DNA from 2 places in the Allorhizobium sp. DMC15 genome. Region 1 is predicted to be linked to the other one. Evidence: predicted binding sites of a transcription regulator. Region 1 holds the regulator's gene; the other holds the start of a gene.
The links. The regulator PhoB, encoded in region 1, activates phosphate uptake and scavenging genes when phosphate is short. The targets are predictions, from matches to a motif close to TGTCATNNANCTGTCAT.

Region 1 (12,189 bases):
TGCGCTTCAGGGCGGGCGTTGAGCGCCGGGAAGGAGCCAACGATGCCGGCCTTGCACTGGGCGAGCGTCAGCTGCGGATGCGATATGATGAAGAGCGGCGAGGCGACGACGGGCAGCCTCAGAGTGTCTTTCAGGATCGACGGCAGGGCCATCACTTCACCTCCCATGAAGTTTACGTTTACGCAAACGTCAAATAACAGATCCTGCGGACTTGGGAAAGAGAGCCGTAGGATCGGCAAGAGCCCCAACCTGTGGCAAGATCGAAGCGGCTGGTCTCATTCCTGTGTTTATTCGCAGCCATAGCAGGCTTCCGGGCTTGCCCTTGAAAAATCGAGCGTTTACCGAATCGAAACTATGGATGCGATGTGGCAGGGGCGATCCCCGAAGGAGTATGGCGACCAATGAGCGGATTGGAAACAGCCATCCGGAATGCCCTGGAGCGTTCTGACCGGGCCAATGCCGAATCACGGGCACGGGTTTATCAGTCCGCCCGACAGGCCCTGGAAACCGGATTGCGCAAGCAGAATGTCGAAGATCCCGAAGCGATCAATCACCAGCGGCGGCGCCTGGAAGCGCTGATCCACGCAATCGAGCTCGAAGAACGCGCACGCCTCGACATGCGCGTCGAGCCACCGGTCCCCACGGTTCAGCCTCAGTCATCCGCCGCGCCGGACGTTACAGTTGAAGGTCCGGCCGCGTCGCGTGTCGCGGGCGATCGTCAGACTGGCCGCGTCGAGCCGGGCTTTGCCGCCGATCCCGTCGAGCATGCCCCGCCGGTCGATCCGGTGGCCGACCGCGAACCCGCTTTCGATGAGGATCTGCGATCATCAAAGCCGGACAGTCGCGAGGCGCATCTCGCCGATGAAGGGCCGGTCCCGGACATGCGTTCCGAACGGGCCGTTCAGCCGCGGCGCAAACGCCGTGGCGGTGTGGCGCGCCTGATGATTTTCACCATTTTCCTTGCAGCACTCGGCATCGGCGCTTGGTGGGTCTATACGTCGGGTCTGCTGCTGACAGCGGCCGAGCGCGACACCAGCGTTCCCAATCCGCCGCCGCGCGCCGAGGAAGAGGATTTTTCCGGTACGCCGGCGCCGGCTGAAGGTCCGCAGGGGCCGCAGGCCATCGACACCCGTGGCGGCTTCACCGACGACTGGATCGGCGTGTTCGCCCCGGACCAGATCTCCGCTTTGCATCCCCGCGCCAATGCCACCGTGGATATGGTGACGGCGAGCGACGGGACCGCAGCCCGCATCGTCTCGCGCAGTGGCGATGCCGAAGGTGCCGTGGAGATCACGGTGCCGGTGAATGTGTTGCGTGAGCTCGCCGGCCGCACCTCGACGATTGCCCTGACGGTCCAATCCCCGGACGACAACCCGGTGCAGATCTCGGTGGAATGCGATTTCCCACGGATGGGCGACTGCCCGCGCCATCGCTTTACCGTCAATCCGCAAAAGCTCGACGCGCTGTTCCGCGTCACTTTCGACAGCGGCATGGCACCTTCGACACCGGGCAAGTTGATCGTCAACGCCGATCTGTCGGGCAAGGGGCGCGGGCTTAACCTCTACGCCGTGCGCGTTCTGCCGGGACAGTGATCGTCCCGGCGGGTAAATGGGCTGAGAGGCGGGGGAGGCTTCTCAGTCGAGAAAGCCCGGGCCGCTGCCGATGATCTTCTTGTCCAGCTTGCCGATCTTGTCCTTGTCTTTGCCCTCGTAGTCCAGAGACAGAAGGATATGGCGGATCAGGTTCAGCCGTGCCCGGCGCTTGTCGTTGGCATGCAGCACCGTCCAGGGAGCCCGCTCCGTATGGGTTTCTTTCAACATACGGTCGCGCTTCTGGGTGTAGTCGTCCCACTTGTGCAGGGCGGCGATGTCCATGGGTGACAGCTTCCAGCATTTCAGCGGATCATGTGCCCGATCGTGAAAGCGCTTGAGCTGCATTTCCTGCCCGGTATCCAGCCAGAACTTGAAGAAGTGGATGCCTTCCTGCTCGATCAGCTTCTCGAAGCGCGGTGCCTGCTTCAGGAAGGCTTCGTATTGCTCCGGCGTGCAAAAGTTCATCACCGGCTCGACCCCGGCGCGATTATACCAGGACCGATCGAAGAGCACGAATTCTCCGGCGGTGGGGAAATGCGAGACATAGCGCTGGAAATACCATTGTCCCTTTTCCGTTTCTGTCGGCTTGGTCAGTGCGACGACACGGGCGGAGCGCGGGTTCATGTAAGCGAGGGTGGCGCTGATCGCACCGCCCTTTCCGGCGGCATCCCGGCCTTCGAACAGCGCCATGACGCGCTGTCCCGTCTTCTGCATCCAGAACTGCACCTTCACCAGTTCGATCTGCAACTGGGTCAGTTCCTCGACATAGTCCTTTTCCGAGAGCTTCTTGTCATAGGGAAAGCCGCCGGACTTCAGTGCCGCGTCCTCGATCCAATCCGGCAGGTCTGGCAGGTCGATGTCGAAGATCCGCTCCTTGCCGCGGATCTTCAAGGTGACGGCACGGCTCTGGCTTTGCGTATCCATGGTCTTCCTCCGGCTCCACTGGCCCTGTTTGTCCTTGATAATTGAGCGCATGCGAAGATAGAGCGCAAGGCCGGCATCCAAGATGGAGCGCAACAGGATGTCGGCGGGGATAAAGCGCCGCCCGCCATGGCAGGCCACCGGAACTTCTGTCATGAATCACCTTTATCAGGCTTGGCATGGGTGAAGCGCGAGGTGCGTTGCAGGTGGCAGAAAACGGTGAGAGCAGCGGCTGGCGCCGCCCCATGAGGCATTTGCTCTCGCGCTGGCTGGCGATCGTCGGTTCTGCGCTGATGGCCGTGGCGGCCTGGTACTCGGGCGCGGCGGCAGGATATGCCCTTGTGCTCTTCGTGCTGCTGGTCGGCCTCGTCATCGTGGTCGACCCGCGCGCCGAAGATGATGGCGGCCCAACGATTGCCAGCCTGCAGCCAGCCATGCCCGTCGATCCGCTGCCCTCGATCCGCGCTGCAATCGAGGCGCTCGACATGCCGGTGATCGTGATGGGCGCGCAGGCGGACCTGCTTGCCCAGAACGCGGCGGCCGAGCGTGCCTTCGGTGATCTCGGCGAGGGCCAGCATGTCTCCGCCCGCTGGCGTTCTCCCGGTATCCTCGACATGATCCGGGAGACGATCGAGACGGCAACCCCCAATCAGATCGAGCATTCGGAGCGGCTACCGTCGGAGCGTGTGTATATCGTGCGCGTGGCACCTGTGGAGGCTGACGGGCGCCCTCTGTATCTCCTCTCCTTCCGCGACATTTCCGAACTGCGCCGGCTCGACCGGATGCGCAGCGATTTCGTCGCGAACGCCAGCCACGAATTGCGCACCCCGCTCGCCTCCTTGCGCGGCTTCATTGAGACCATGCAGGGGCCGGCGAAAGATGATGCCAAGGCCAAGGAGCGCTTCCTGGCCATCATGCTCGATCAGGCCAACCGCATGAGCCGTCTCGTCGACGATCTCCTGTCGCTGTCGCGCCTCGAACTCAAGGCGCATCTGCCGCCTGATCAGATGGTCGACCTGAAGCCGGTGCTCGGTCATGTCCGGGACAGTCTTGCCCCCCTGGCCGCAGATCTCGGTGTCGAGATCCGGCTCGATCTGCCGGAGGGAAAGGTCGAGGTGATGGGCGAGCGCGACGAACTGGTCGAGGTCTTCGAGAACCTGATGGAGAATGCCTGCAAATACGGCCAGGAAGGCAAGTTTGTCGACGTGGTCTTGCGCCGCGAGCCTGGCCTGGGCACGGAAGTTCGCGTCCGAGACCACGGGCCGGGCATTCCGGCCGAACATGTTCCTCGCCTGACGGAGCGTTTCTATCGGGTCAATGTAGAGGACAGTCGCTCGAAAAAGGGGACGGGTCTCGGTCTTGCGATCGTCAAGCACATTCTCACGCGCCACCGCGCCCGCCTGATCGTGAAGTCGGAACTGGGCGTCGGCAGCGAGTTTACCGTCCGATTTTGACATAAAACTCTGCTCTGACATGACTGCGTTGAAAAACAGATAGTTTTTTCAATGAGATGAGGTGTCACAAATGTTTCATCCAACTGACATAAAAGCGTGAGCTGAGAGCCGCTATGAAGCAGCTGCCGGAGCTTGGCAGACGCCGCTCGGCCGCAAAGACACACAAGCCCATTCCGGGAGATGATTATGACCGCTCTGAAACTTTCCCTCGCTGCCTTGGCGGCCACCGTGGCCTTCGCCGGCGCAGCAGTCGCCCGCGACCAGATCCAGATCGCTGGCTCCTCCACCGTTCTGCCCTACGCATCGATCGTTGCCGAAGCCTTCGGCGAAAACTTCGACTTCGGCACGCCGGTTGTTGAAGGTGGCGGCTCTGGCGCCGGCCGCAAGAAGCTCTGCGAAGGCGTGGGCGAGAACACCATCGACATCGCAAACTCCTCGTCGCGCATCAGCAAGTCTGACATCGAACTCTGCAAGACCAACGGTGTGAACGACATCCAGGAAGTTCGCATCGGTTACGACGGCATCGTCTTCGCCTCTGAAATCAGCGGCCCGGAATATGCCTTCACCGCAGCTGACTGGCACAGCGCCCTTGCAGCTCAGGTCGTCAAGGACGGCAAGCTGGTCGACAACCCGTACAAGAACTGGAACGAGATCCGCGCCGACCTGCCGGCGCAGCCGATCCTCGCCTTCATCCCGGGCACCAAGCACGGCACCCGCGAAGTCTTCGACGTGAAGGTCATCGAAGCCGGCTGCGAAAAGGACGGCACGCTGGAAGCTCTGCTCGCCGCCAACAATGGCGACAAGGATGCTGCCAAGAAGGCTTGCAACGCTCTGCGCACCGATGGCGTCTCGGTTGACATCGACGGCGACTATCCGGAAACGCTGGCTCGCATCGCGGCCAACAAGAACGCCATCGGCGTCTTCGGCCTGTCCTTCTACCAGAACAACACCGACAAGCTGCGTGTTGCCACCATGGAAGGCGTCGTTCCGTCGGTTGAAACCATCGCCAAGGGCGAATACCCGGTTTCGCGTCCGCTCTACTTCTACGTCAAGAACGCTCACCTCGACGTTATCCCGGGTCTCCAGGAATACGTAGAGTTCTTCGTTTCTGACGAAATCGCCGGCCCGAACGGTCCGCTCGCAGCTTACGGTCTGGTTTCGGATCCGGAGCTGGCCAAGACGCAGGCAGCCGTCAAGGCTCGCACGCCGATGGCGCCGCTGAACTAAGGCTCGATCTGACCGGCGGCACATCAGTGCCGCCGGTTTTCGTTTCCGAAGGCATGGCGGGGCAAAATGGACGTTAGTATCATCATCCTGGGCGTATTGGCCCTTGCGGCGATCGGTTACGCGCTGGGACGCCGACGGGCGATGTCCCTCTCGGCCGAACGCGGCAGAAAGCTGCATTCTCTTCCCGGTTTCTACGGCCAGACGGTCGCCCTGATTACCGCCGTCCCGGCGCTGATCCTGCTGATGCTCTGGCTGACCCTGCAGCATCCCATCATCGACGCTCGCATCAGCGGCATGATCACGGATGCGTCTGTCCCGCAAGGCGGCGCACACAGCCTCGTGATGGCGGATGTCCGCCGCATCGGCGACGGCCTCGCCGTGCTGCGGGAAGCCGATGCGAAGGCCGGTGCCGACGTCGACATCAAGGCGCTGGACGCAGACAATATTCGCAGCCGTCTTGCCGCCGCTGGCATTGCGCTCGGTGCGGACGTTCCGGCGGAAGTCTTCGAGGCGGCCAAGGCCTACCGTGCCGATATCGATTTCAGCCAGTTGCTGATGACCATCGCGGTCTTCGCGCTCGCCATTGGCGCCTTGCCGCTTGCCTATATCCGCATCGACCCCGAACTGCGTGCCCGCAACATCAGCGAGAGCTTCGTGAAGGCGATCCTGATGATCTCCTCGCTGGTGGCGATCATGACCACGGTCGGCATCGTCGGTTCGCTGGTTGTCGAGACCTACGTCTTCTTCACCATCTACCCGGCGCAGGACTTCTTCTTCTCGACGGTCTGGAACCCGCAGTTCCGCGGTGGCTCCGACCTCGGCATTCTGCCGCTTCTCTGGGGCACCTTCTACGTCTCGCTGATCTCGCTGATCATTGCCGTTCCGATCGGCCTGATGATCGCGGTGTTCCTGTCGGAATATGCCGGTCCGAAGACCCGCAGCATCGTCAAGCCAGCGATCGAAATGCTGGCCGGTATCCCGACCATCGTCTACGGTCTCTTCGCACTCGTGACGGTCGGTCCTTTCCTGCGCGACTGGCTCGCCCAGCCCATGGGTCTCGGAAGCTCGTCCTCCTCCGTTCTGACCGCCGGCCTGGTCATGGGCGTGATGATCATCCCCTTCGTTTCCTCGCTGTCGGACGACATCATCAATGCCGTTCCCCAGGCGCTGCGTGACGGCTCCTATGCGCTGGGTTCCACCCAGTCGGAAACCATCAAGCAGGTGGTCCTGCCAGCCGCCCTTCCGGGTATTGTCGGCGCCGTCTTGCTCGCCGCCAGCCGCGCGATCGGTGAGACCATGATCGTCGTGCTCGGGGCAGGGGCCTCGGCCAAGCTCGATCTCAATCCTTTCGAGGCGATGACGACGGTGACGGTCAAGATCGTCAGCCAGCTGACGGGCGACACCGAATTTGCAAGCCCCGAGACCCTGGTCGCCTTCGCGCTCGGCCTCACCCTTTTCGTCATCACGCTCCTCCTGAACGTGATCGCCCTCTACATTGTCCGTAAGTACCGGGAGCAGTACGAATGACCGACCTCACCGCATTCGGAGCCCCCGCTGCAAAGGGGCAGGCCAAGTCTCTTCTGAGCGTCGACGAACGGACCCGCAAGCGCAATGCCGCCGAAGCCCGCTTCCGCCTGCTCGGCAAGGCCGCTGTCGCCTTCGGCATCATCGCGCTCGTCGGCCTGCTGGCATCGATCCTGACCAACGGCTTGTCATCCTTCCAGCAGACCTACATCACGATCGACGTCTATCTGGATCCGGCCAAGCTCGATCCTTCTGGCACCGGTGATCGCGCCGCCATCGCGAAGGTATCCACCTTCGGCTACGCGCCGCTCATCGAAAAGGCACTCGGTGACACGATCGCTGCCAAGGGGCTCGCCGCCGAGGGCCTTACGCCCAAGTCCGTGGCAGAACTCGTCTCCAAGGACGCCCCGGCCAACCTGCGCAACTATGTGCTGGCCGACCCGTCGGTCATCGGCAAGACGGTCTCCTTTGACCTGCTCGCAGCCGGCCGTATCGACGGCTACTACAAGGGCCGCGTAACGATGGAGAGCGCCAAGCTCGATCGCAACATTTCGCCTGAGCAACTGGTTCTCGCCGACACGCTGAAGCAGGCCGGTATTCTGGTGACGAAGTTCAACTGGTCCTTCTTCACCTCGGCGGACGCCTCGGACACACGTCCGGAAGCCGCCGGCCTTGGCGTGGCTATCATCGGCTCGGCCTATATGATGCTGATCGTCCTGGCATTGTCGCTGCCGATCGGTGTCGCCACCTCGATCTACCTCGAAGAGTTCGCGCCGCAGAACTGGTTCACCGATCTCATCGAGGTCAACATCGCCAACCTTGCGGCCGTTCCTTCGATCGTCTTCGGTATCCTCGGTCTTGCCGTGCTGATCAACTTCGCCGGTCTGCCGCAATCGGCGCCGATCGTGGGCGGTCTGGTCCTGACCCTCATGACGCTGCCCACCATCATCATCGCCACCCGGTCTGCGCTGAAGGCCGTACCGCCCTCGATCCGCGATGCCGCCCTCGGCGTCGGTGCTTCGAAGATGCAGTCGATCTTCCACCATGTGCTGCCGCTCGCCATGCCGGGCATCCTGACCGGTGCGATCATCGGTCTCGCCCGTGCGCTCGGCGAAACGGCTCCGCTGCTCCTGATCGGCATGGTCGCCTTCGTCAAGGAATTCCCCGCCGGTCCGCCGGATGGTTTCTTCCAGCCCGCCTCGGCTTTGCCGGTGCAGGTCTACAACTGGACCCAGCGCGGTGACCCGGCTTTCGTGGAGCGCGCCTCCGGTGCCATCATCGTCCTGCTGGTCTTCCTGATCCTGATGAACCTGGTCGCAATCATTCTGCGTCGCCGCTTTGAGCGCCGTTGGTAAGGGGGTGTATGATGATGAACAATCTCTCGACAAAGATGACGACGACGAAAGCACCGACAATGACTGAATCCAAGATTACCGCACGCGACGTGCAGGTTTACTACGGCGAGAAGCAGGCCCTGCGCGACGTGAACATCGAGATCCGTCCGCGCTCGGTGACCGCCTTTATCGGCCCATCGGGCTGCGGCAAGTCGACCTTCCTGCGCTGCATCAACCGGATGAACGACACGATCGCCAGCTGCCGCGTCGAGGGCAACATCCTGATCGATGCCGAAAACATCTACGACGCCAAGGTCGATCCGGTGCAGCTGCGCGCCAAGGTGGGCATGGTCTTCCAGAAGCCGAACCCGTTCCCGAAGTCGATCTACGAGAACGTCGCCTACGGTCCGCGCATCCATGGCCTGGCCAAGAACAAGGCCGATCTCGACGAGATCGTTTCGACCGCCCTGCAGAAGGCCGGCCTCTGGAACGAAGTCAAGGATCGCCTGGATGCGGCCGGTACCGGTCTTTCCGGTGGCCAGCAGCAGCGTCTCTGCATCGCCCGTGCCGTCGCCGTCAGCCCGGAAGTCATCCTCATGGACGAACCCTGCTCGGCACTCGATCCGATCGCGACCGCCAAAGTCGAGGAACTGATCCACGAACTGCGCGAGAACTACACGATCGTGATCGTCACCCACTCGATGCAGCAGGCCGCCCGCGTCTCCCAGCGCACGGCCATGTTCCATCTGGGCGAACTCGTCGAAGAAAACGACACGGACAAGATGTTCACCAACCCGGACGATCAGCGCACGCAAGACTACATCATGGGCCGCTTCGGCTGAGCGATCTCAGCGCATACCCTGGCTCTCTTTACAATCAAGGATCTGGCTTATGGCTTCCTCACACATCTATTCGGCCTTCGACGAGGAACTGAAATTTCTGATGCGCCGCATCTCCGAGATGGGCGGTCTGGCGGAACAGATGGTCGCCGAAAGCGTGCGCTCGCTGGTCAATTCCGACGCCGCCCTTGCACAGAAGGTGATCTCCGACGACGTCATCATGGACTCGATGGAGAAGGAAATCGGCGAGAAGGCCGTTGTCACCATCGCCAAGCGTCAGCCGGTCGCCTCCGACCTTCGTGAAATCATCGGCGCCCTGCGCATTGCCTCCGACCTCGAACGCGTCGGCGATCTCGGCAAGAGCAACTCCAAGCGCGTTGTGGCCATCCAGGCGACGGGCGTTCCGCGCAAGCTCGCCCGCGGCCTCGAGCATCTGTCCGATCTGGCCCTTGCCCAGCTCAAGGAAGTGCTCGACGTCTACACGACCCGCTCTGCCGAAAAGGCCAAGTCGATCCGCGACCGCGACGAGGAGATCGATGCGATCTACACCTCGCTGTTCCGCGAATTGTTGACCTACATGATGGAAGATCCGCGCAACATCACCAGCTGCACGCATCTTCTCTTCTGCGCCAAGAACATCGAGCGCATCGGCGACCACGCGACCAACATCGCCGAGACCATCTACTACATGACAACAGGTGCGCCGCCGGAAGGCGAACGGCCGAAGGAAGACCTGACGTCTTCCGTCGGTGCGATCACCGAATGAGCCTTGGCCACAGCGAGGTGATGGTCTGATGCAGCCGAAGATTGCCGTGGTGGAAGACGAGGAGGCGCTGAGCGTCCTCCTGCGCTACAATCTGGAATCGGAAGGATATGAGGTCGAAACGATCCTGCGCGGCGACGAGGCCGAGATCCGTCTGCAGGAACGGGTGCCGGACCTGCTGATCCTCGACTGGATGCTGCCGGGCGTCTCGGGCATTGAGCTGTGCCGCCGCCTGCGCGTCCGGCCGGAAACGGAGCGCCTGCCGATCATCATGCTGACGGCACGGGGCGAGGAAAGCGAACGGGTCAGGGGTCTTGCGACCGGCGCCGACGACTATGTCGTCAAGCCCTTCTCGACACCGGAACTGATGGCGCGCGTCAAGGCGATGCTGCGTCGGGCCAAGCCGGAAGTGCTGTCGAGTGTCCTGCGCTGTGGTGACATCGAGCTCGACCGGGAAACCCACCGCGTCCATCGCAAGAGCCGCGAAGTCCGTCTCGGCCCGACCGAGTTCCGCCTCCTGGAATTCCTGATGACCTCGCCCGGCCGGGTGTTCTCGCGCTCGCAACTGCTCGACGGCGTCTGGGGCCACGACATCTATGTCGACGAACGCACCGTCGACGTGCATGTCGGGCGGCTGCGCAAGGCGCTGAATTTCTCCAACATGCAGGATGTCATCCGGACCGTTCGAGGTGCGGGTTATTCAATGGAAGCCTGAAGCTTCAATCACTTGACGCAAACGAAAGGGCCGCACGGATCATCCGTTGCGGCCCTTTCGTTTGGCGCATGGCCCAAAGAAAACGGGCCCCGAAGGACCCATCCAAAATCTGTGTGATCGTCCGCTCGTCTTAACGAGCGGCCTTGCGGCGGTCGCTGACCGGCTGGTAGGCGAGCTTCGCATGATAGGTGCAATAGGGCGAGGCGTCGCTGATTTCGCAACCACAAAAATGGAAATCGTCCTTCATCGGATCGCCGATCGGCCACTTGCAGGTGCGCTCAGTGAGCTCCGTCAGCGCCAGGCGGCGCGAGATCGGCACGACGACGTTCAGCGGACGGCTGACTTCGACTTCCTGGAAGGTCTCGACCTCGATCTCTTCCTTGAGAAGGGTCGCGCCGGCCGCACGTGTCACGGTCCGGGTAGCGGTTGCTGCCGGGCGAGCCTGGAAGTTCGCCGGACGCTGGGGTGCGGCGGTGCGCTTGGCAGGACGCGCTGCTGAGGAGCTGCCGCCGGCCTTCGCACGACCAGGCAGGTTCAGCCGGTGCACTTTACCAATCACCGCGTTTCGACTTACGCCACCCAACTGTGCTGCAATCTGGCTTGCGCTCAGGCCTTCGGCCCAGAGACGCTTGAGTTTTTCAACCCGCTCATCAGTCCAATTCATGCCATACTTCTCCGCCGCTCGCGTGTGTCATGGCAGAATCCGTCACCGTTGCTTCGAACGAATTCGAAACAAAACCGCCTCGTAACTGTCGGTGATCACTTCCGCCGCATGCAATCTCTTAATGAAATTTAACCTAGAGGTCGGCCGACTCTGTGACAAGAGTCGCCGGAATCATCTGGAATCGATTTTCCGGTTTTCCCCAACTTGCTTCCCGAGTGAGTCAAGTATGCAACAGGTGGAATCGCCTTCCGGCACTCGCGTGCGTCGAAAGCCGGATTTTGTGCCGGACCGCCGAGATCCCGCAAGTTTCGTTGACATTGCAGGGTTAAATGCAGATAGTGCCGACGCCGCCGCAAGGCGGCATTTTTAATTGTTTCGGGCCCGCCGGGCTCGGTCCCGTCGAAAGCACGGGCATGCAGAAGGAATGCAATCGCCATGGCAGACGCTACGCCGCTCTATCAGACCTACAATCGGGCGCCCCTGCGTTTCGAGCGAGGCGAGGGCGTGTGGCTGATCACCGAGACCGGTGAGCGCTATCTCGATTTTGCAGCCGGTGTCGCCGTGACTTCGGTCGGCCATGGTAACCCGCATGTGGTCGGCGCACTCAAGGACCAGGCTGACAAGGTCTGGCACCTGTCGAACCTCTATGAAGTGCCGGGTCAGGAGAAGCTGGCCAAGCGCCTGACGGACGTCACCTTCGCCGACCGCGTCTTCTTCACCAATTCGGGTGCCGAGGCGCTGGAATGCGCGATCAAGACCGCTCGCCGCTACCATTTCGCCAAGGGGCATCCGGAGAAGTTCCACATCATCACGATGGAAGGCGCTTTCCACGGACGCACCATCGCGACGATCGCGGCGGGTGGCCAGGAAAAGTATCTGGAAGGTTTCGGTCCCAAGGCGCCCGGCTTTGACCAGGTCCCGTTCGGTGATCTCGATGCCGTCAAGGCCGCCATCACCGAAGCGACGGCCGGTATCCTGGTCGAGCCCGTGCAGGGGGAAGGTGGCATCCGGCCGATCCCGGTCGAGATGCTGAAGGCCCTGCGCGCGATTTGCGATGAGCACGGTCTGCTTTTGATCCTCGATGAAGTGCAGTGCGGCGTCGGCCGGACCGGCAAGCTGTTTGCCCATGAATGGGCCGGCATCACGCCCGACCTAA
Region 2 (12,189 bases), on a different contig from region 1:
CTGGGAACCGCATCCGATGAACGCCAACTTCAAGCTGACCTATCTTTCGGGCGGCGACGACGTCTTCGGACCGAACTTCGGCGGCGCGACCATCTATACCAACACCCGCGCCGGCTACACCACAGAGTGCCCGAATGTCGGCAAGTTCGTCACAAACCTCAAGTTCTCGCTCCAGATGGAGAACGAGATCATGGGCAAGATCCTGAACGACGGCGCCGACGCCGAAGCCGCAGCGACCGACTGGCTGAAGGCCAACCCGGCCGTGATCGAACCCTGGCTTGCCGGCGTGACCACGAAGGACGGCGGTGAAGGCTTGCCGGCGGTGAAGACGGCCCTCGGCCTCTGAGATCAGTCCATCGACACGGACACCGCGCGGACGGAAGGGGGAGCCGGCCGCGCGGTCTCCAGGCAATGCATCTGAGCCGGTTCGGGGACATCCATGAATTTTCTGACTGACTACAAATTGCCCATCGGGGCATTCTCGAAGAGTTTCGTCGACTGGTTGACGACCAATCTCGACGTACTGTTCAACCTGATCGCGACGATCCTGAGCGCCTCTATCAACGCGATGCTGTTCGTCCTGCAGGGCCCATTCCTGAAGGGCACGGCGCTCGAACCCTTCTATCCGCTGCTGATGATCCTCCTCTTCTCGCTGTTCGCCTGGGTCATGCGCCGGTCGATGGGTGTCGTCGTCTTCACCTTTCTCGGCCTTCTCTTGATCTATAACCAGGGCTACTGGAAGGAGACGATGGAAACGCTGGCGCTCGTGCTCGCCGCAGCCGGCGTTTCGATGGTGATCGGCGTGCCGATCGGCATCGCCTGCGCCCGCCGTCCCTGGCTCTACACGGCAGTCCGCCCCGTGCTCGACCTGATGCAGACCATCCCGACCTTCGTCTACCTGATCCCGGCCCTCATCCTGTTTGGCCTCGGCATGGTGCCGGGCCTGATCGCCACGGTCATCTTTGCCATTCCCGCTCCGATCCGTCTGACCCGGCTCGGCATCATCTCGACCCCGCCTTCGCTGGTCGAAGCGGCGATCGCCTTCGGCGCGACCCCGTCCCAGGTGCTGCGCAAGGTGGAACTGCCGTTTGCCACGCCGCAGATCATGGCCGGCCTCACCCAGACCATCATGCTCTCGCTGTCCATGGTGGTCATTGCCGCGCTCGTCGGCGCCAGCGGCCTCGGCGTGCCGGTCGTGCGCGCGCTGAACACCGTCAACATCGCCCGCGGTTTCGAGGCAGGCCTCTGCATCGTCATCCTCGCCATCATTCTTGACCGGATCTTCCGCATCCCCGGCATGGGAGACGACGCATGAGCGACGCAGTAATCTTCGGCAATGTCGACATCGTCTTCGGCGACAATCCCCAGCGCGCCCTCGACCTCGTCGACAAAGGCAAGACCCGCGACGAGATCGGCGCTGAAACCGGCCTGGTGCTCGGCGTTGCCGGCGCTTCGCTTTCGGTGAAGGAAGGCGAAATCCTTGTCCTGATGGGTCTCTCCGGCTCCGGCAAATCGACCCTCCTGCGCGCGGTCAACGGGCTCGCCCCTGTCGTTCGCGGCAATGTCGGGGTCAAGACGGATGCCGGCTTCGTCGATCCCTACAAGGCATCGGCAAACGTGCTGCGCGACCTGCGCATGCACACGGTCTCCATGGTCTTCCAGCAGTTCGGCCTCCTGCCCTGGCGCACCGTCGCGGAAAATGTCGGTTTCGGCCTCGAACTCGCCGGCGTGCCCGATGCCGAGCGCGAGAAGACGGTGGCGACCCAGCTCGAACTGGTCAATCTGTCGAAATGGGCGGATCGCAAGGTCCAGGAACTGTCCGGCGGCATGCAGCAGCGTGTGGGCCTTGCCCGCGCCTTTGCCACCGGCGCACCGATCCTCCTCATGGACGAACCCTTCTCGGCGCTCGACCCGCTGATCCGCACCCGCCTGCAGGACGAACTTCTCGAATTCCAGGCACGCCTGAAGAAGACCATCCTCTTCGTCAGCCACGATCTCGACGAGGCCTTCCGCATCGGCAACCGCATCGCCATCATGGAAGGCGGGCGCATTATCCAGTGCGGTACGCCGCAGGAAATCGTCCAGAACCCGACCAACCAGTATGTCGCTGACTTTGTGCAGAACATGAACCCGATCAACATGTTGACCGCCGCCGACGTGATGCGCGACGGGGTGACGGGCGAGCAGGGTCAAGTCACAGGTACAACCGCCCCGCGCACGCCGCTGGTCGACGTGCTGGACGCCTTGGCACGGCAACCCGGCACGATCGGGGTCGTTGACAACGGCGTCGTCATCGGCACCATCGACGCCCAGGATGTCGTGAGCGGCCTGACCAGGCACCGACGCAAGGCATGAGCCGGCCGGACATCCGTGAACTTCAAGGGGCGGATGCCGGAGACCACGACATGACAGACAAACCAAAGGTGATTCGCGACACCGACGACGATGCGCGCCGCCAGGCGCGCATTTTGCTGCGCGGCGCGCGGTTCGCGGCCATCGGCGTGATCGATCCCGAAACCGGCTTCCCCTTCGTCAGCCGTGTGTTGCTCGGAACCGACATCGACGGTGCCGCCGTCATCCTCGTTTCCAACCTGTCGGCGCATACCAGCGCCCTGCTCGCCGATCCGCGCGCCTCGCTGTTGACCGGGGAACCCGCCAAGGGCGATCCGCTCGCCCATCCGCGTCTGACGGTGCAATGCCTTGCCGAAAGCGTCGAGCGCGACAGCGCCACCCATGCCCGCCTGCGCGGTCGTTTCCTCGCCCGCCACCCGAAATCGCAGCTCTATATCGACTTTCCCGACTTCCGGTTTTTCCGCCTACTCCCCGAACGGGCGAGCCTCAACGGCGGCTTCGGTCGCGCCTATCATTTGGGCAGGGAGGATTTCTTCATACCGATTCCCATCGATAATTTTTGGGAGGATCAGGCGGCCCTTTTGCGAGATTTAGGGGGGCTGGAGCCCGGCTTGGCGTCGCGGATCGCCACCGAAATTTACCACGCGCCGGACGGAAACTGGACGGTTTGCGGCGTCGATTCCCAGGGAATTGACTTGATTTTCAAAGACATGCTAATCCGGCACGAATTTGTGATATCCGTCACAGACAGAGACGAATTAGAATTAGTGTTACCTAAATCAGAATAAGCGGTACCTTAAATTTAGGCATATACAATTTTATTCTCGTTGATAGACTTAATGTCATATCTAAGGCACCGATTTTTACCGATTGCCCCTCCCCCAAGGCGCTCGACCAAGGAAAGTTGAACCGATGAAAACAAGAGCTTTGTCCGAACAATCGACCGTTGCTGCAGGCTTGCTGTCCGCCATGGCAAACCCCAAGCGTCTCATGATCCTCTGCAGTCTCGTCGAGGGTGAGGTTCCGGTCGGCGTTCTGGCGGCCCAGGTGGGTCTGAGCCAGTCGGCTCTGTCCCAGCACCTCTCCAAGCTGCGCGCGCAGAAGCTGGTGAAGACCCGCCGCGACGCCCAGACCATCTATTATTCTTCGACGTCGGAATCGGTCATCAAGATCCTGTCGACGCTGGAGAGCATCTACTGCGCCCCTGTGGCAGCGAGCAAAACCGCCGCTTGATGACAGCGCTGCCAAAGCCTGTCGGCATTGGGAGGATTGCGCTCGGCTTGCCCGAAAAGCCGGGAGTGTGCTGACGGAACCTGCATTGGCAGTAACAGACGAAGACCTGAGAAGCCCCGGCAGCACCGCTCCGGGGCTTTTCGCATCATGGGACCCGCCAGCGGCAGCGGAGAGACGACGCCCCTCCTCCGAGGCAGCCAGCGCGATCTCTCTCCAGGATTTGTTGGCAACGGCTCCGCCGCGTTCATCACGCGAATTGGCAGATCCATGACCTTTGTTGATGCCACCCCAGCGGTGGCTTGACCGCGCTTCGCGCCCTGCTAACGTGACGACGCAACGACAGCCGCGGCAGATGCGCCGCTGGCCGGGAGAATGGCCGCCCGCGACCGAAAAGGGCCATGGAGAACACGATGTCGAACCGCCTCAATTCCACGCCGAACGACCTGCGCGCCTTCTGGATGCCGTTCACCGCGAACCGCCAGTACAAGAAGGAGCCGCGCCTTTTCGTCGGCGCCAAGGACATGCACTACACCACCCATGACGGCCGCCAGGTGCTCGATGGCACCGCAGGCCTCTGGTGTGTCAACGCCGGCCACTGCCGCCCGAAGATCACCGAAGCGATCCGCGAGCAGGCCGGCGAGCTCGATTATGCCCCGGCCTTCCAGCTCGGCCACCCCAAGGCGTTCGAACTGGCCAACCGCCTGATCGACCTCGCCCCTGATAACATGGCCCACGTGCTCTACACCAATTCCGGCTCGGAATCGGTCGAGACGGCGCTGAAGGTGGCGCTCGCCTATCAGCGCGTGAAGGGACAGGGGTCCCGCACCCGCCTGATCGGCCGCGAGCGCGGCTATCACGGCGTCAATTTCGGCGGCATTTCGGTCGGCGGCATCGTCTCCAACCGCAAGATGTTCGGCACGCTCCTCACCGGCGTCGACCACATGCCGCATACCCACCAGCCGGGCAAGAACGCCTTCTCCAAGGGCATGCCCGAACATGGCGGCGATCTCGCCGACGAGCTGGAACGCATCGTCACCCTGCATGACGCCTCGACCATCGCCGCCGTCATCGTCGAGCCGGTGGCTGGTTCCACCGGCGTCCTGATCCCGCCGAAGGGTTATCTGCAGCGCCTGCGCGAACTCTGCACCAAACACGGCATCCTGCTGATCTTCGATGAAGTCATCACCGGCTTCGGCCGCCTCGGCGCACCCTTCGCGGCCCAGTATTTCGACGTGAAGCCCGACATCATCACCACCGCCAAGGGCCTGACCAATGGTGTCATCCCGATGGGCGCGGTCTTCGTGACGGCCGAGATCCACGACGCCTTCATGACCGGCCCGGAACACATGATCGAGTTCTTCCACGGTTACACCTATTCCGGCAACCCGATCGCCTCGGCCGCAGCCCTCGGCACGCTCGACACCTACAAGGAAGAAGGCCTGCTCACCCGCGCCGCCGAGATCGCGCCCTACTGGGAAGAAAAGCTGCATTCGCTCCGGGATTGCCCGAATGTCGTCGACATCCGCAATCTCGGCCTGATCGGCGCAATCGAGCTGAAGCCGATCGACGGCGAACCGACCAAGCGCGCGTTCAACGCCTTCCTCAACGCCTATAATGACGGGCTTCTGATCCGCACGACCGGCGATATCATCGCACTCTCGCCGCCGCTGATCATCACACACGCAGAGATCGACGAACTCTTCGATAAGCTGCGCAAGGTCTTGATGAACAACATCTGAGGCAGAGCCACCGACCATCTGGAAAGGCGGCCCTGCGGCCGCCTTTTTCGTGGCTTGCGCGAGGCTGACCACGCAGCCAGAGCCCAGCTTGCCGCACACTCTGTCCTCCCGTAATCTCAAGGGAATCGCCCGCTCAATCCCGCGCGAATGAATGCGAATGGGACGATCGACGATCGCCAGCACACCCGGAAGTCTCGGCCGCGACATCACGTCGTCGACGACCTGACCGGGCCCAGGTCCCGGGAGGATTTCCGTGGTCGACCTTTTCAAGCGTTTGTTCGGTAAAGACGCGTCTCCTGACATCATACCCCAACCCACCGTGGAAGCCGCCTCATTGTCGGCTGCCCGCGCCGACGAGGCACGCCTCGCCGCGCGCCGTGCCCAGATCAGCAACGACCTTTTCGAACTGCAACAAATTGCCATGGCAGAACTCGCCTTGCGCAAGGAACAGGATGCCGCCGCGGCCAAGGCGGGCTTTGAGTCCGAAGAGGGCGGCGGTCGCATTCTGACTGTCTGACGCAGGGCAAACGGATCTCTGCCCGATCCGACAAAGCTGTGACGTGTCCGCACACCATCTCATCGGGTCTTTTGTCGCCACCCGTTTTTGTCTAAAGCAATCACGGGGAGCAACAAAAGAACCCTGATGGCGCGAAAACCGGCAGAGATCGGTCGCGCAGACCCAAGGAGACGGACATGAAATTTCAATATCTTGCCAGCGCGGCCCTTGCCGCTCTGATCGCCACCGCGCCTGCGGCCCGCGCCGAGATCGTGCTCGGCCTGATGGCACCGCTCACTGGTCCGCTCGCCGCTGTCGGCGCCCAGATCAAGAACGGCGCTGAAACCGCCGTCGAGGAGATCAACAAGAAGGGTGGAGTGAACGGCGAACAGCTGACGCTGAAGATCGCGGACGATGCGGCCGAGCCGAAGCAGGGCGTTTCCGCCGCCAACCAGCTCGTTGGTGAAGGCGTGCATTTCGTGGTCGGCCCGGTCACCTCGGGCGTGGCCGTCCCCGCCTCCAGCGTTCTCGCCGAAAACGGCGTACTGATGGTCACTCCGACCGCCACCGCACCGGACCTGACGGCCCGTGGCCTGACGACCGTCCTGCGCACCTGCGGCCGTGACGACCAGCAGGCGGATGTCGCCGCCAAGTTCGTGCTCGCCGGCTACAAGGACAAGAAGATCGCGATCGTTGACGACAAGGGCCAGTATGGCAAGGGTCTCGCCGATGCCTTCAAGGCAGCCCTCAATGCCGGTGGCGTGACGGAGGTCTTCAAGGATTCGCTGACCGCAGGGGACAAGGATTTCGGCGCGCTCGTCACCCGTCTGAAGTCCGAAGGCGTCGAAGTCATCTATTTCGGCGGCTACCACCCGGAAGCCGGTCTTCTGGTGCGCCAGATGCAGGATGCCGGTCTGAAGGCCCAGCTGATCGCTGGTGACGGCCTGTCCAACAACGAATATGTGACGATCGGTGGCGACGCTGCCGAAGGCACCATCTTCACCAACGCCGCCGACGCGCTGAAGAACGAAGACAGCAAGGCCGCCGTGGCTGCCCTGCAGGCGAAGAACATTCCCGCCGAAGCCTTCACCCTCAACGCTTATGCGGCTGTTGAAGTCATCGCCGCCGGCATCACCAAGGCCGGAAGCGTGGACGACGCCGAAGCGGTCGCCGCAGCTCTTAAGGACGGCTCGGAAATTCCGACCGCCATCGGCAAGCTGACCTATGGCGAAACCGGTGACCTCACCTCGCAGAGCTTCGCCGTCTACAAGTGGCAAGGCGGCAAGACGGTCGCTGCCGAATAAGGCATCGACGACCCAAATGATAAAGGCGGCCGGCAACGGTCGCCTTTTTTTGTGCGCCATCCCCAAGGAATGCACAAAAACCGACAAATCCGGCCCGCCCGACGGGTTTCCTTTGTCGGTTGGCCCTTTTATGACAGCCGCATGACATTTCCGTGAAAAGGTCCGGAACCCCATGCTCAGCCTGTTTCGTAAAATGCTCCCGCGCGAAGATCGCTTCTTCGACATGTTTGCCGCCCACGCCAAGACGGTGGTCGGTGCGGCAGAAGCGCTCGGCGCCCTGCTCGAGGGCAAGGACGTGGAGGGCAATTGCGCCCGCATCGTCACGCTTGAAGATCAGGCGGACAACATCACCCGCGATGTCCTGCAGGCCGTGCGCCGCAGCTTCATCACGCCCTTCGACCGGGGCGACATCAAGGATCTCATCCAGTCGATGGATGATGCGATCGACATGATGCATAAGACGGTGAAGACGGTTCGCCTGTATGAACAGACCGAATTCGACCCGCGTATGCAAGAAATGGGTCGTGCCATCGTCGAAGCCGCGCACCTCATCGCAGAAGCCATACCGCTGCTCGACAAGATCGGCCAGAACCACCAGCGCCTGACCCAGATCGCCGAAGAAGTGACCCGCGTCGAAGGTCGCTCCGACGAACTGCACGATCAGGGCCTGAAGGCGCTGTACCGCACCCATCGCGACAGCGGCAATGCCATGGCCTATCTGATCGGGACCGAAATCTATGGCGAACTGGAGAAGGTTCTCGACCGCTTCGAGGACGTCGCCAACGAGATCAGCGGCATCGTGATCGAGAACGTCTGATGGAAGCGACGCTGGCCTTCCCGCTGCTGGTCGCCCTGATCGGCGTTGCGCTGTTCTTCGACTTTCTGAACGGCCTGCATGATGCCGCCAATTCGATCGCGACGATCGTTTCGACGCGTGTGCTCAAGCCGCAATTCGCCGTCGCCTGGGCGGCCTTTTTCAATTTCATCGCCTTCCTCTTCTTCGGCCTGCATGTCGCGGAAACGCTCGGCAAAGGCATCATCGATCCGGCCATCGTCTCTCCCGCCGTGATCTTCGCGGCCTTGATGGGCGCGATCATCTGGAACATCATCACCTGGATCTTCGGCATCCCCTCGTCGTCCTCGCATGCCCTTGTCGGCGGCCTGGTCGGAGCGGGTCTGGCCAAGGTCGGCTTCAGCGCGATCGTCTTTTCAGGCCTGTCGAAGACGGTTCTCGCAATATTCCTGTCGCCCATGATCGGCTTCCTTCTGGCCCTCCTGCTGGTGCTGATCGTCTCCTGGGTCTTCGTCCGCCAGACACCCTTTGCCGTCGACAGCACCTTCCGCATCCTGCAATTCATCTCCGCCTCGCTTTATTCCCTGGGTCATGGCGGTAATGACGCGCAGAAAACCATGGGCATCATCGCAGTCCTGCTCTTCAGCCAGGGTTATCTCGGTCCGGAGTTCCACGTGCCTTTCTGGGTGGTGATTTCCTGCCAGTCGGCCATGGCGATCGGCACCCTCTTCGGTGGCTGGCGCATCGTCCATACGATGGGTTCGAAGATCACGCGGCTCAATCCGATGCAGGGCTTCTGCGCGGAGACGGGCGGAGCGATCACGCTCTTTGCCGCCACCTGGCTCGGCATCCCCGTATCGACCACCCACACGATCACGGGCGCCATTGTCGGCGTGGGCGCTGCCCGCCGCGCCACGGCCGTGCGCTGGGGCCTCGCTGGCAACATCGTCATCGCCTGGATCGTGACGCTGCCCGCCGCAGCGATGATTTCCGCAGCCTTCTACCTGGTGACGGATCTCTTCGGCTAAGGCCGTTGCGTCATCGCCCGCGACGTCTATGATCCCCGGTGGGATGCAGAGCCCAGCGGGCAAAGGCTTTGCACGCAATCCTCGGGAGGGCGACATGCGGAAGGGCTACAAGGATTTGCTGGCAGAAGCCGAGGCGCTTGTCGAAGCCGTCGCCGTGTCCGAGGCGGCCCGGCTGCAGGCCAGCGACACCGTCGTCTTCGTCGACCTGCGCGATCCGCGCGAACGGGAGCGCGAGGGCACGATCTCCAATGCCTTCCCCTGCCCGCGCGGCATGCTGGAATTCTGGATCGATCCGGAAAGCCCCTATCACAAGCCGATCTTCGCCGAAGACAGGCTCTTCCTCTTCTTCTGTGCCAGCGGCTGGCGCTCGACGCTCGCGACCAAGACAGCGCTGGAGATGGGACTGGAAAACGTCTGCCATCTCGCCGGCGGTTTCACCGCCTGGCGGGATGCAGGGCTGCCGGTGGAAGAGGTCGTGCCGAAAACAAAGGCGTGAGCGGGATGGCCCGCGCGGGCGTTCACATAGGCAAATTCCGCAGCTTTCGGATCCAGCGCTTGACGGACAGTGCCGACCACCCCACCTGAAGGGTGAAAGCCGCACGGTCAGGCTCGGTGCAATGGACAGCATCCGGGTCAGGTCGATTGAGCACAGCAGCCCCGATCCGCTTGACCCACGACATGACGTCATGGACATCAGGTGACGGGCCGGTCTCTTGAGGAGACACCCATGGTCGACCGGATCAGCCGCATCTCCAGCAGTGAAGCCTCCACACAGACGGAGGCCGGCCACACGCTGAACCTCGGCTCCGATGCCCAGAACGCCTGGGTCGCCGCCCGCCAGTCGAAGATCAATCATGACATCGAAGAGCGGCACCGGATCGCCGTCGAGGAGCGCGCCGAAAACGGCATGCCCGAGGAGGACGAGGCCTCGCTCGACCACAAATTTGCGTCCCGCCAGTGGGTCGACCCTTCAGAGCCGGAAGCCACCCCCGAAGACCCCACTGAAGAACCGCGCCTGTCCGGCGAAAGCGAACGCATCGGCACCCAGAATTTTGACGAGGACACGCCCTTCGGCGACCGCGTCGTGATCGTCTGACGAATCCCAGCCTGCACGCTTGCCTGCATCCAGACGACGGCGACCCCTCCGCCTGATACGTCGGAACGGCGTCGACAGCTTGGTCCCTCCCGACAAATCCCCGTCGCACTTTGCCGTCAATCCCCCTAGGATGCGAGGCAACAGACAAGGAGCCCGCCATGCCCGAGACGATTCGCATCGCCAATGCAGAGCTTGCCGTCGAGGTTTCCTCGCTCGGCGCAGAGATGCAGTCGATGAAGACATCGGACGGCCGCGACTGGCTCTGGAACGGCGATGCGGCATGGTGGGGCGGGCGCTCGCCGATCCTCTTTCCGATCGTCGGCAAGGCACCGGGTGACATTCTGACGATCGATGGTCGCGCGTTTCCCATGGCCCAGCACGGCATTGCGCGGCGGCGGGAATTTGTCATTGTCGAGCAGTCGGCAGACGCCTGCCGATACGAACTCGCCTCGTCTTCCGAGACCCGCGACCTCTACCCCTTCGACTTCCGCCTGACGCTGGAACATCGTCTCGACGGCCGCAGCCTCACGGTCACCGCCACCGTCGAGAATACCGGCGAGACACCCCTTCCCTTCTGCATCGGCTTCCACCCCGCCTTCCTCTGGCCGCTGCCGGGCGCCGAGGGCAGGCCGCATGCCGTGATCCTCGACAACGGCGCCGAACCCGGTGTGATCCAGCTCGAAGGTGGCTTGGTTGGCCGAACCCTGCCGACATCGCCCTTCAAGGCCGGTCGGCTCGAGCTGTCCCACGACCTCTTCGACAACGATGCCCTGATCTTCCCCGAAGGTGCCGGCACCGGCCTGACCTATGCAGCCGACGGCGGGCCCGCCATGCACTTCACCTTCGAAAACCTGCCCAACATTGCGCTGTGGCAAAAACCGGGTGCGCCTTTCCTCTGCGTGGAGCCCTGGCACGGCATGGCGGCCCATGCCGGCGGCACAGCGGAACTGGTCGAGCGGCCCTATACGGTGGCGCTCGCAGCGGGGGATGAGATGCGCTTCGGATTTACGGTGGAAGTGAAGGGCTGATACAAGCCCCGCCTGCAGCGGGCGGTCCAGGCACGCGACGAGGCGTCTTTACGTCGGTACGTCAATTCCCCAACGGGTCGTCCGCGATGTAACCACTCTTGCCGAAGCGAGAGCATCAGCTACTCTGTGGCGTGGATATCAACGTGAGAGGGACGGCAATCTATGTGCAATCATTGTGTGATGGAGAATGTGAAGCAGAGCATGCTATCGCGGCGCTCCCTGTTCAAGGGTATGGCGATCGCTGGAGCGGCAGTCGCAACCGGCGGAATTGCCAGGCCGGTTCTGGCGCAACAAAGCCCGAGCAAAGTGATTGACCTGACCCATGCCTATGACGGCTCTTTTCCGACATTCGACGGCAAGCCAGGCATCGAATACGAATGGGCCGTGGAGTTCGCCAAAAGCGGCTATCAGTTGCACAAGCTGACGATCTTCGAACATACGGGCACGCATATTGACGCTCCCCTGCATTTCAGCGCCGATGGTAAGAGCGTTGATGAAATCGAGCCAGAACAACTGGTTGCGCCACTCGCCATCATCGACATCACCGATCGCGCCAAGGATGACGCCAACGCAACGGTGGAGGCCGCTGATGTCGAGGCCTGGATCAGCGCCAATGGCGAAATACCGAAGGGCGCGGTCGTGGCACTCAGGTCCGGCTGGGCAAAGAAGGTCACCGATCCATCCTTCCGCAATGACGGCGAAGGCAAATTCGCCTTTCCGGGGTTCGGCAAATCGGCAACCGACCTGCTCGCAACGCTTGATGTCGCCGCAATCGGCGTCGACACGCTGTCGCTCGATCCGGGCAATTCGGCCGATTTTGCCGTGCACACCAGCTGGCTGCCAGGTGGGCGCTATGGCATCGAATGCCTGAACAATCTGGAGGAACTGCCGGTCAAAGGCGCGACCATTGTCGTCGGCGCCCCGAAGCACAAGGGCGGCACCGGCGGCCCGGCCCGCGTTTTAGCGCTGGTCTGAGATAACTCTCGCAAATTCACCAGAACCGACATTCACAGATGCCGGTTCTGTTTCCGATGGCGCCACCTTCCCCTATGCACCGCCCGATCGGTAGAGTGGAGCCTGGAACAACAGAATCGGAGAGCCCGCATGACCGACCTCGCAC

Region 2: the regulator PhoB is predicted to act here: its motif matches at 7,255-7,271, upstream of ACT53S_RS10260 (DUF47 domain-containing protein).

What each region holds. Positions count from the first base shown of each region.
Region 1 is NZ_JBQUZB010000001.1:420,716-432,904, forward strand. It holds gene ACT53S_RS02070 (NAD(P)H-dependent flavin oxidoreductase) at 1-152, opposite strand, end outside; gene ACT53S_RS02075 (hypothetical protein) at 402-1,592, shown strand; gene ppk2 (polyphosphate kinase 2) at 1,635-2,516, opposite strand; gene phoR (phosphate regulon sensor histidine kinase PhoR) at 2,759-3,967, shown strand; gene ACT53S_RS02090 (substrate-binding domain-containing protein) at 4,154-5,194, shown strand; gene pstC (phosphate ABC transporter permease subunit PstC) at 5,261-6,721, shown strand; gene pstA (phosphate ABC transporter permease PstA) at 6,718-8,073, shown strand; gene pstB (phosphate ABC transporter ATP-binding protein PstB) at 8,109-8,894, shown strand; gene phoU (phosphate signaling complex protein PhoU) at 8,944-9,657, shown strand; gene phoB (phosphate regulon transcriptional regulator PhoB) at 9,686-10,369, shown strand; gene ACT53S_RS02120 (GcrA family cell cycle regulator) at 10,500-11,033, opposite strand; gene ACT53S_RS02125 (acetylornithine transaminase) at 11,469-12,189, shown strand, end outside.
Region 2 is NZ_JBQUZB010000002.1:349,618-361,806, forward strand. It holds gene ACT53S_RS10220 (choline ABC transporter substrate-binding protein) at 1-346, shown strand, start outside; gene choW (choline ABC transporter permease subunit) at 440-1,315, shown strand; gene choV (choline ABC transporter ATP-binding protein) at 1,312-2,355, shown strand; gene ACT53S_RS10235 (HugZ family pyridoxamine 5'-phosphate oxidase) at 2,406-3,140, shown strand; gene ACT53S_RS10240 (metalloregulator ArsR/SmtB family transcription factor) at 3,265-3,585, shown strand; gene aptA (omega-aminotransferase AptA) at 3,996-5,324, shown strand; gene ACT53S_RS10250 (hypothetical protein) at 5,578-5,841, shown strand; gene ACT53S_RS10255 (branched-chain amino acid ABC transporter substrate-binding protein) at 6,018-7,124, shown strand; gene ACT53S_RS10260 (DUF47 domain-containing protein) at 7,297-7,941, shown strand; gene ACT53S_RS10265 (inorganic phosphate transporter) at 7,941-8,945, shown strand; gene ACT53S_RS10270 (rhodanese-like domain-containing protein) at 9,040-9,441, shown strand; gene ACT53S_RS10275 (hypothetical protein) at 9,673-10,041, shown strand; gene ACT53S_RS10280 (aldose 1-epimerase family protein) at 10,200-11,069, shown strand; gene ACT53S_RS10285 (cyclase family protein) at 11,232-12,044, shown strand; gene ade (adenine deaminase) at 12,174-12,189, shown strand, end outside.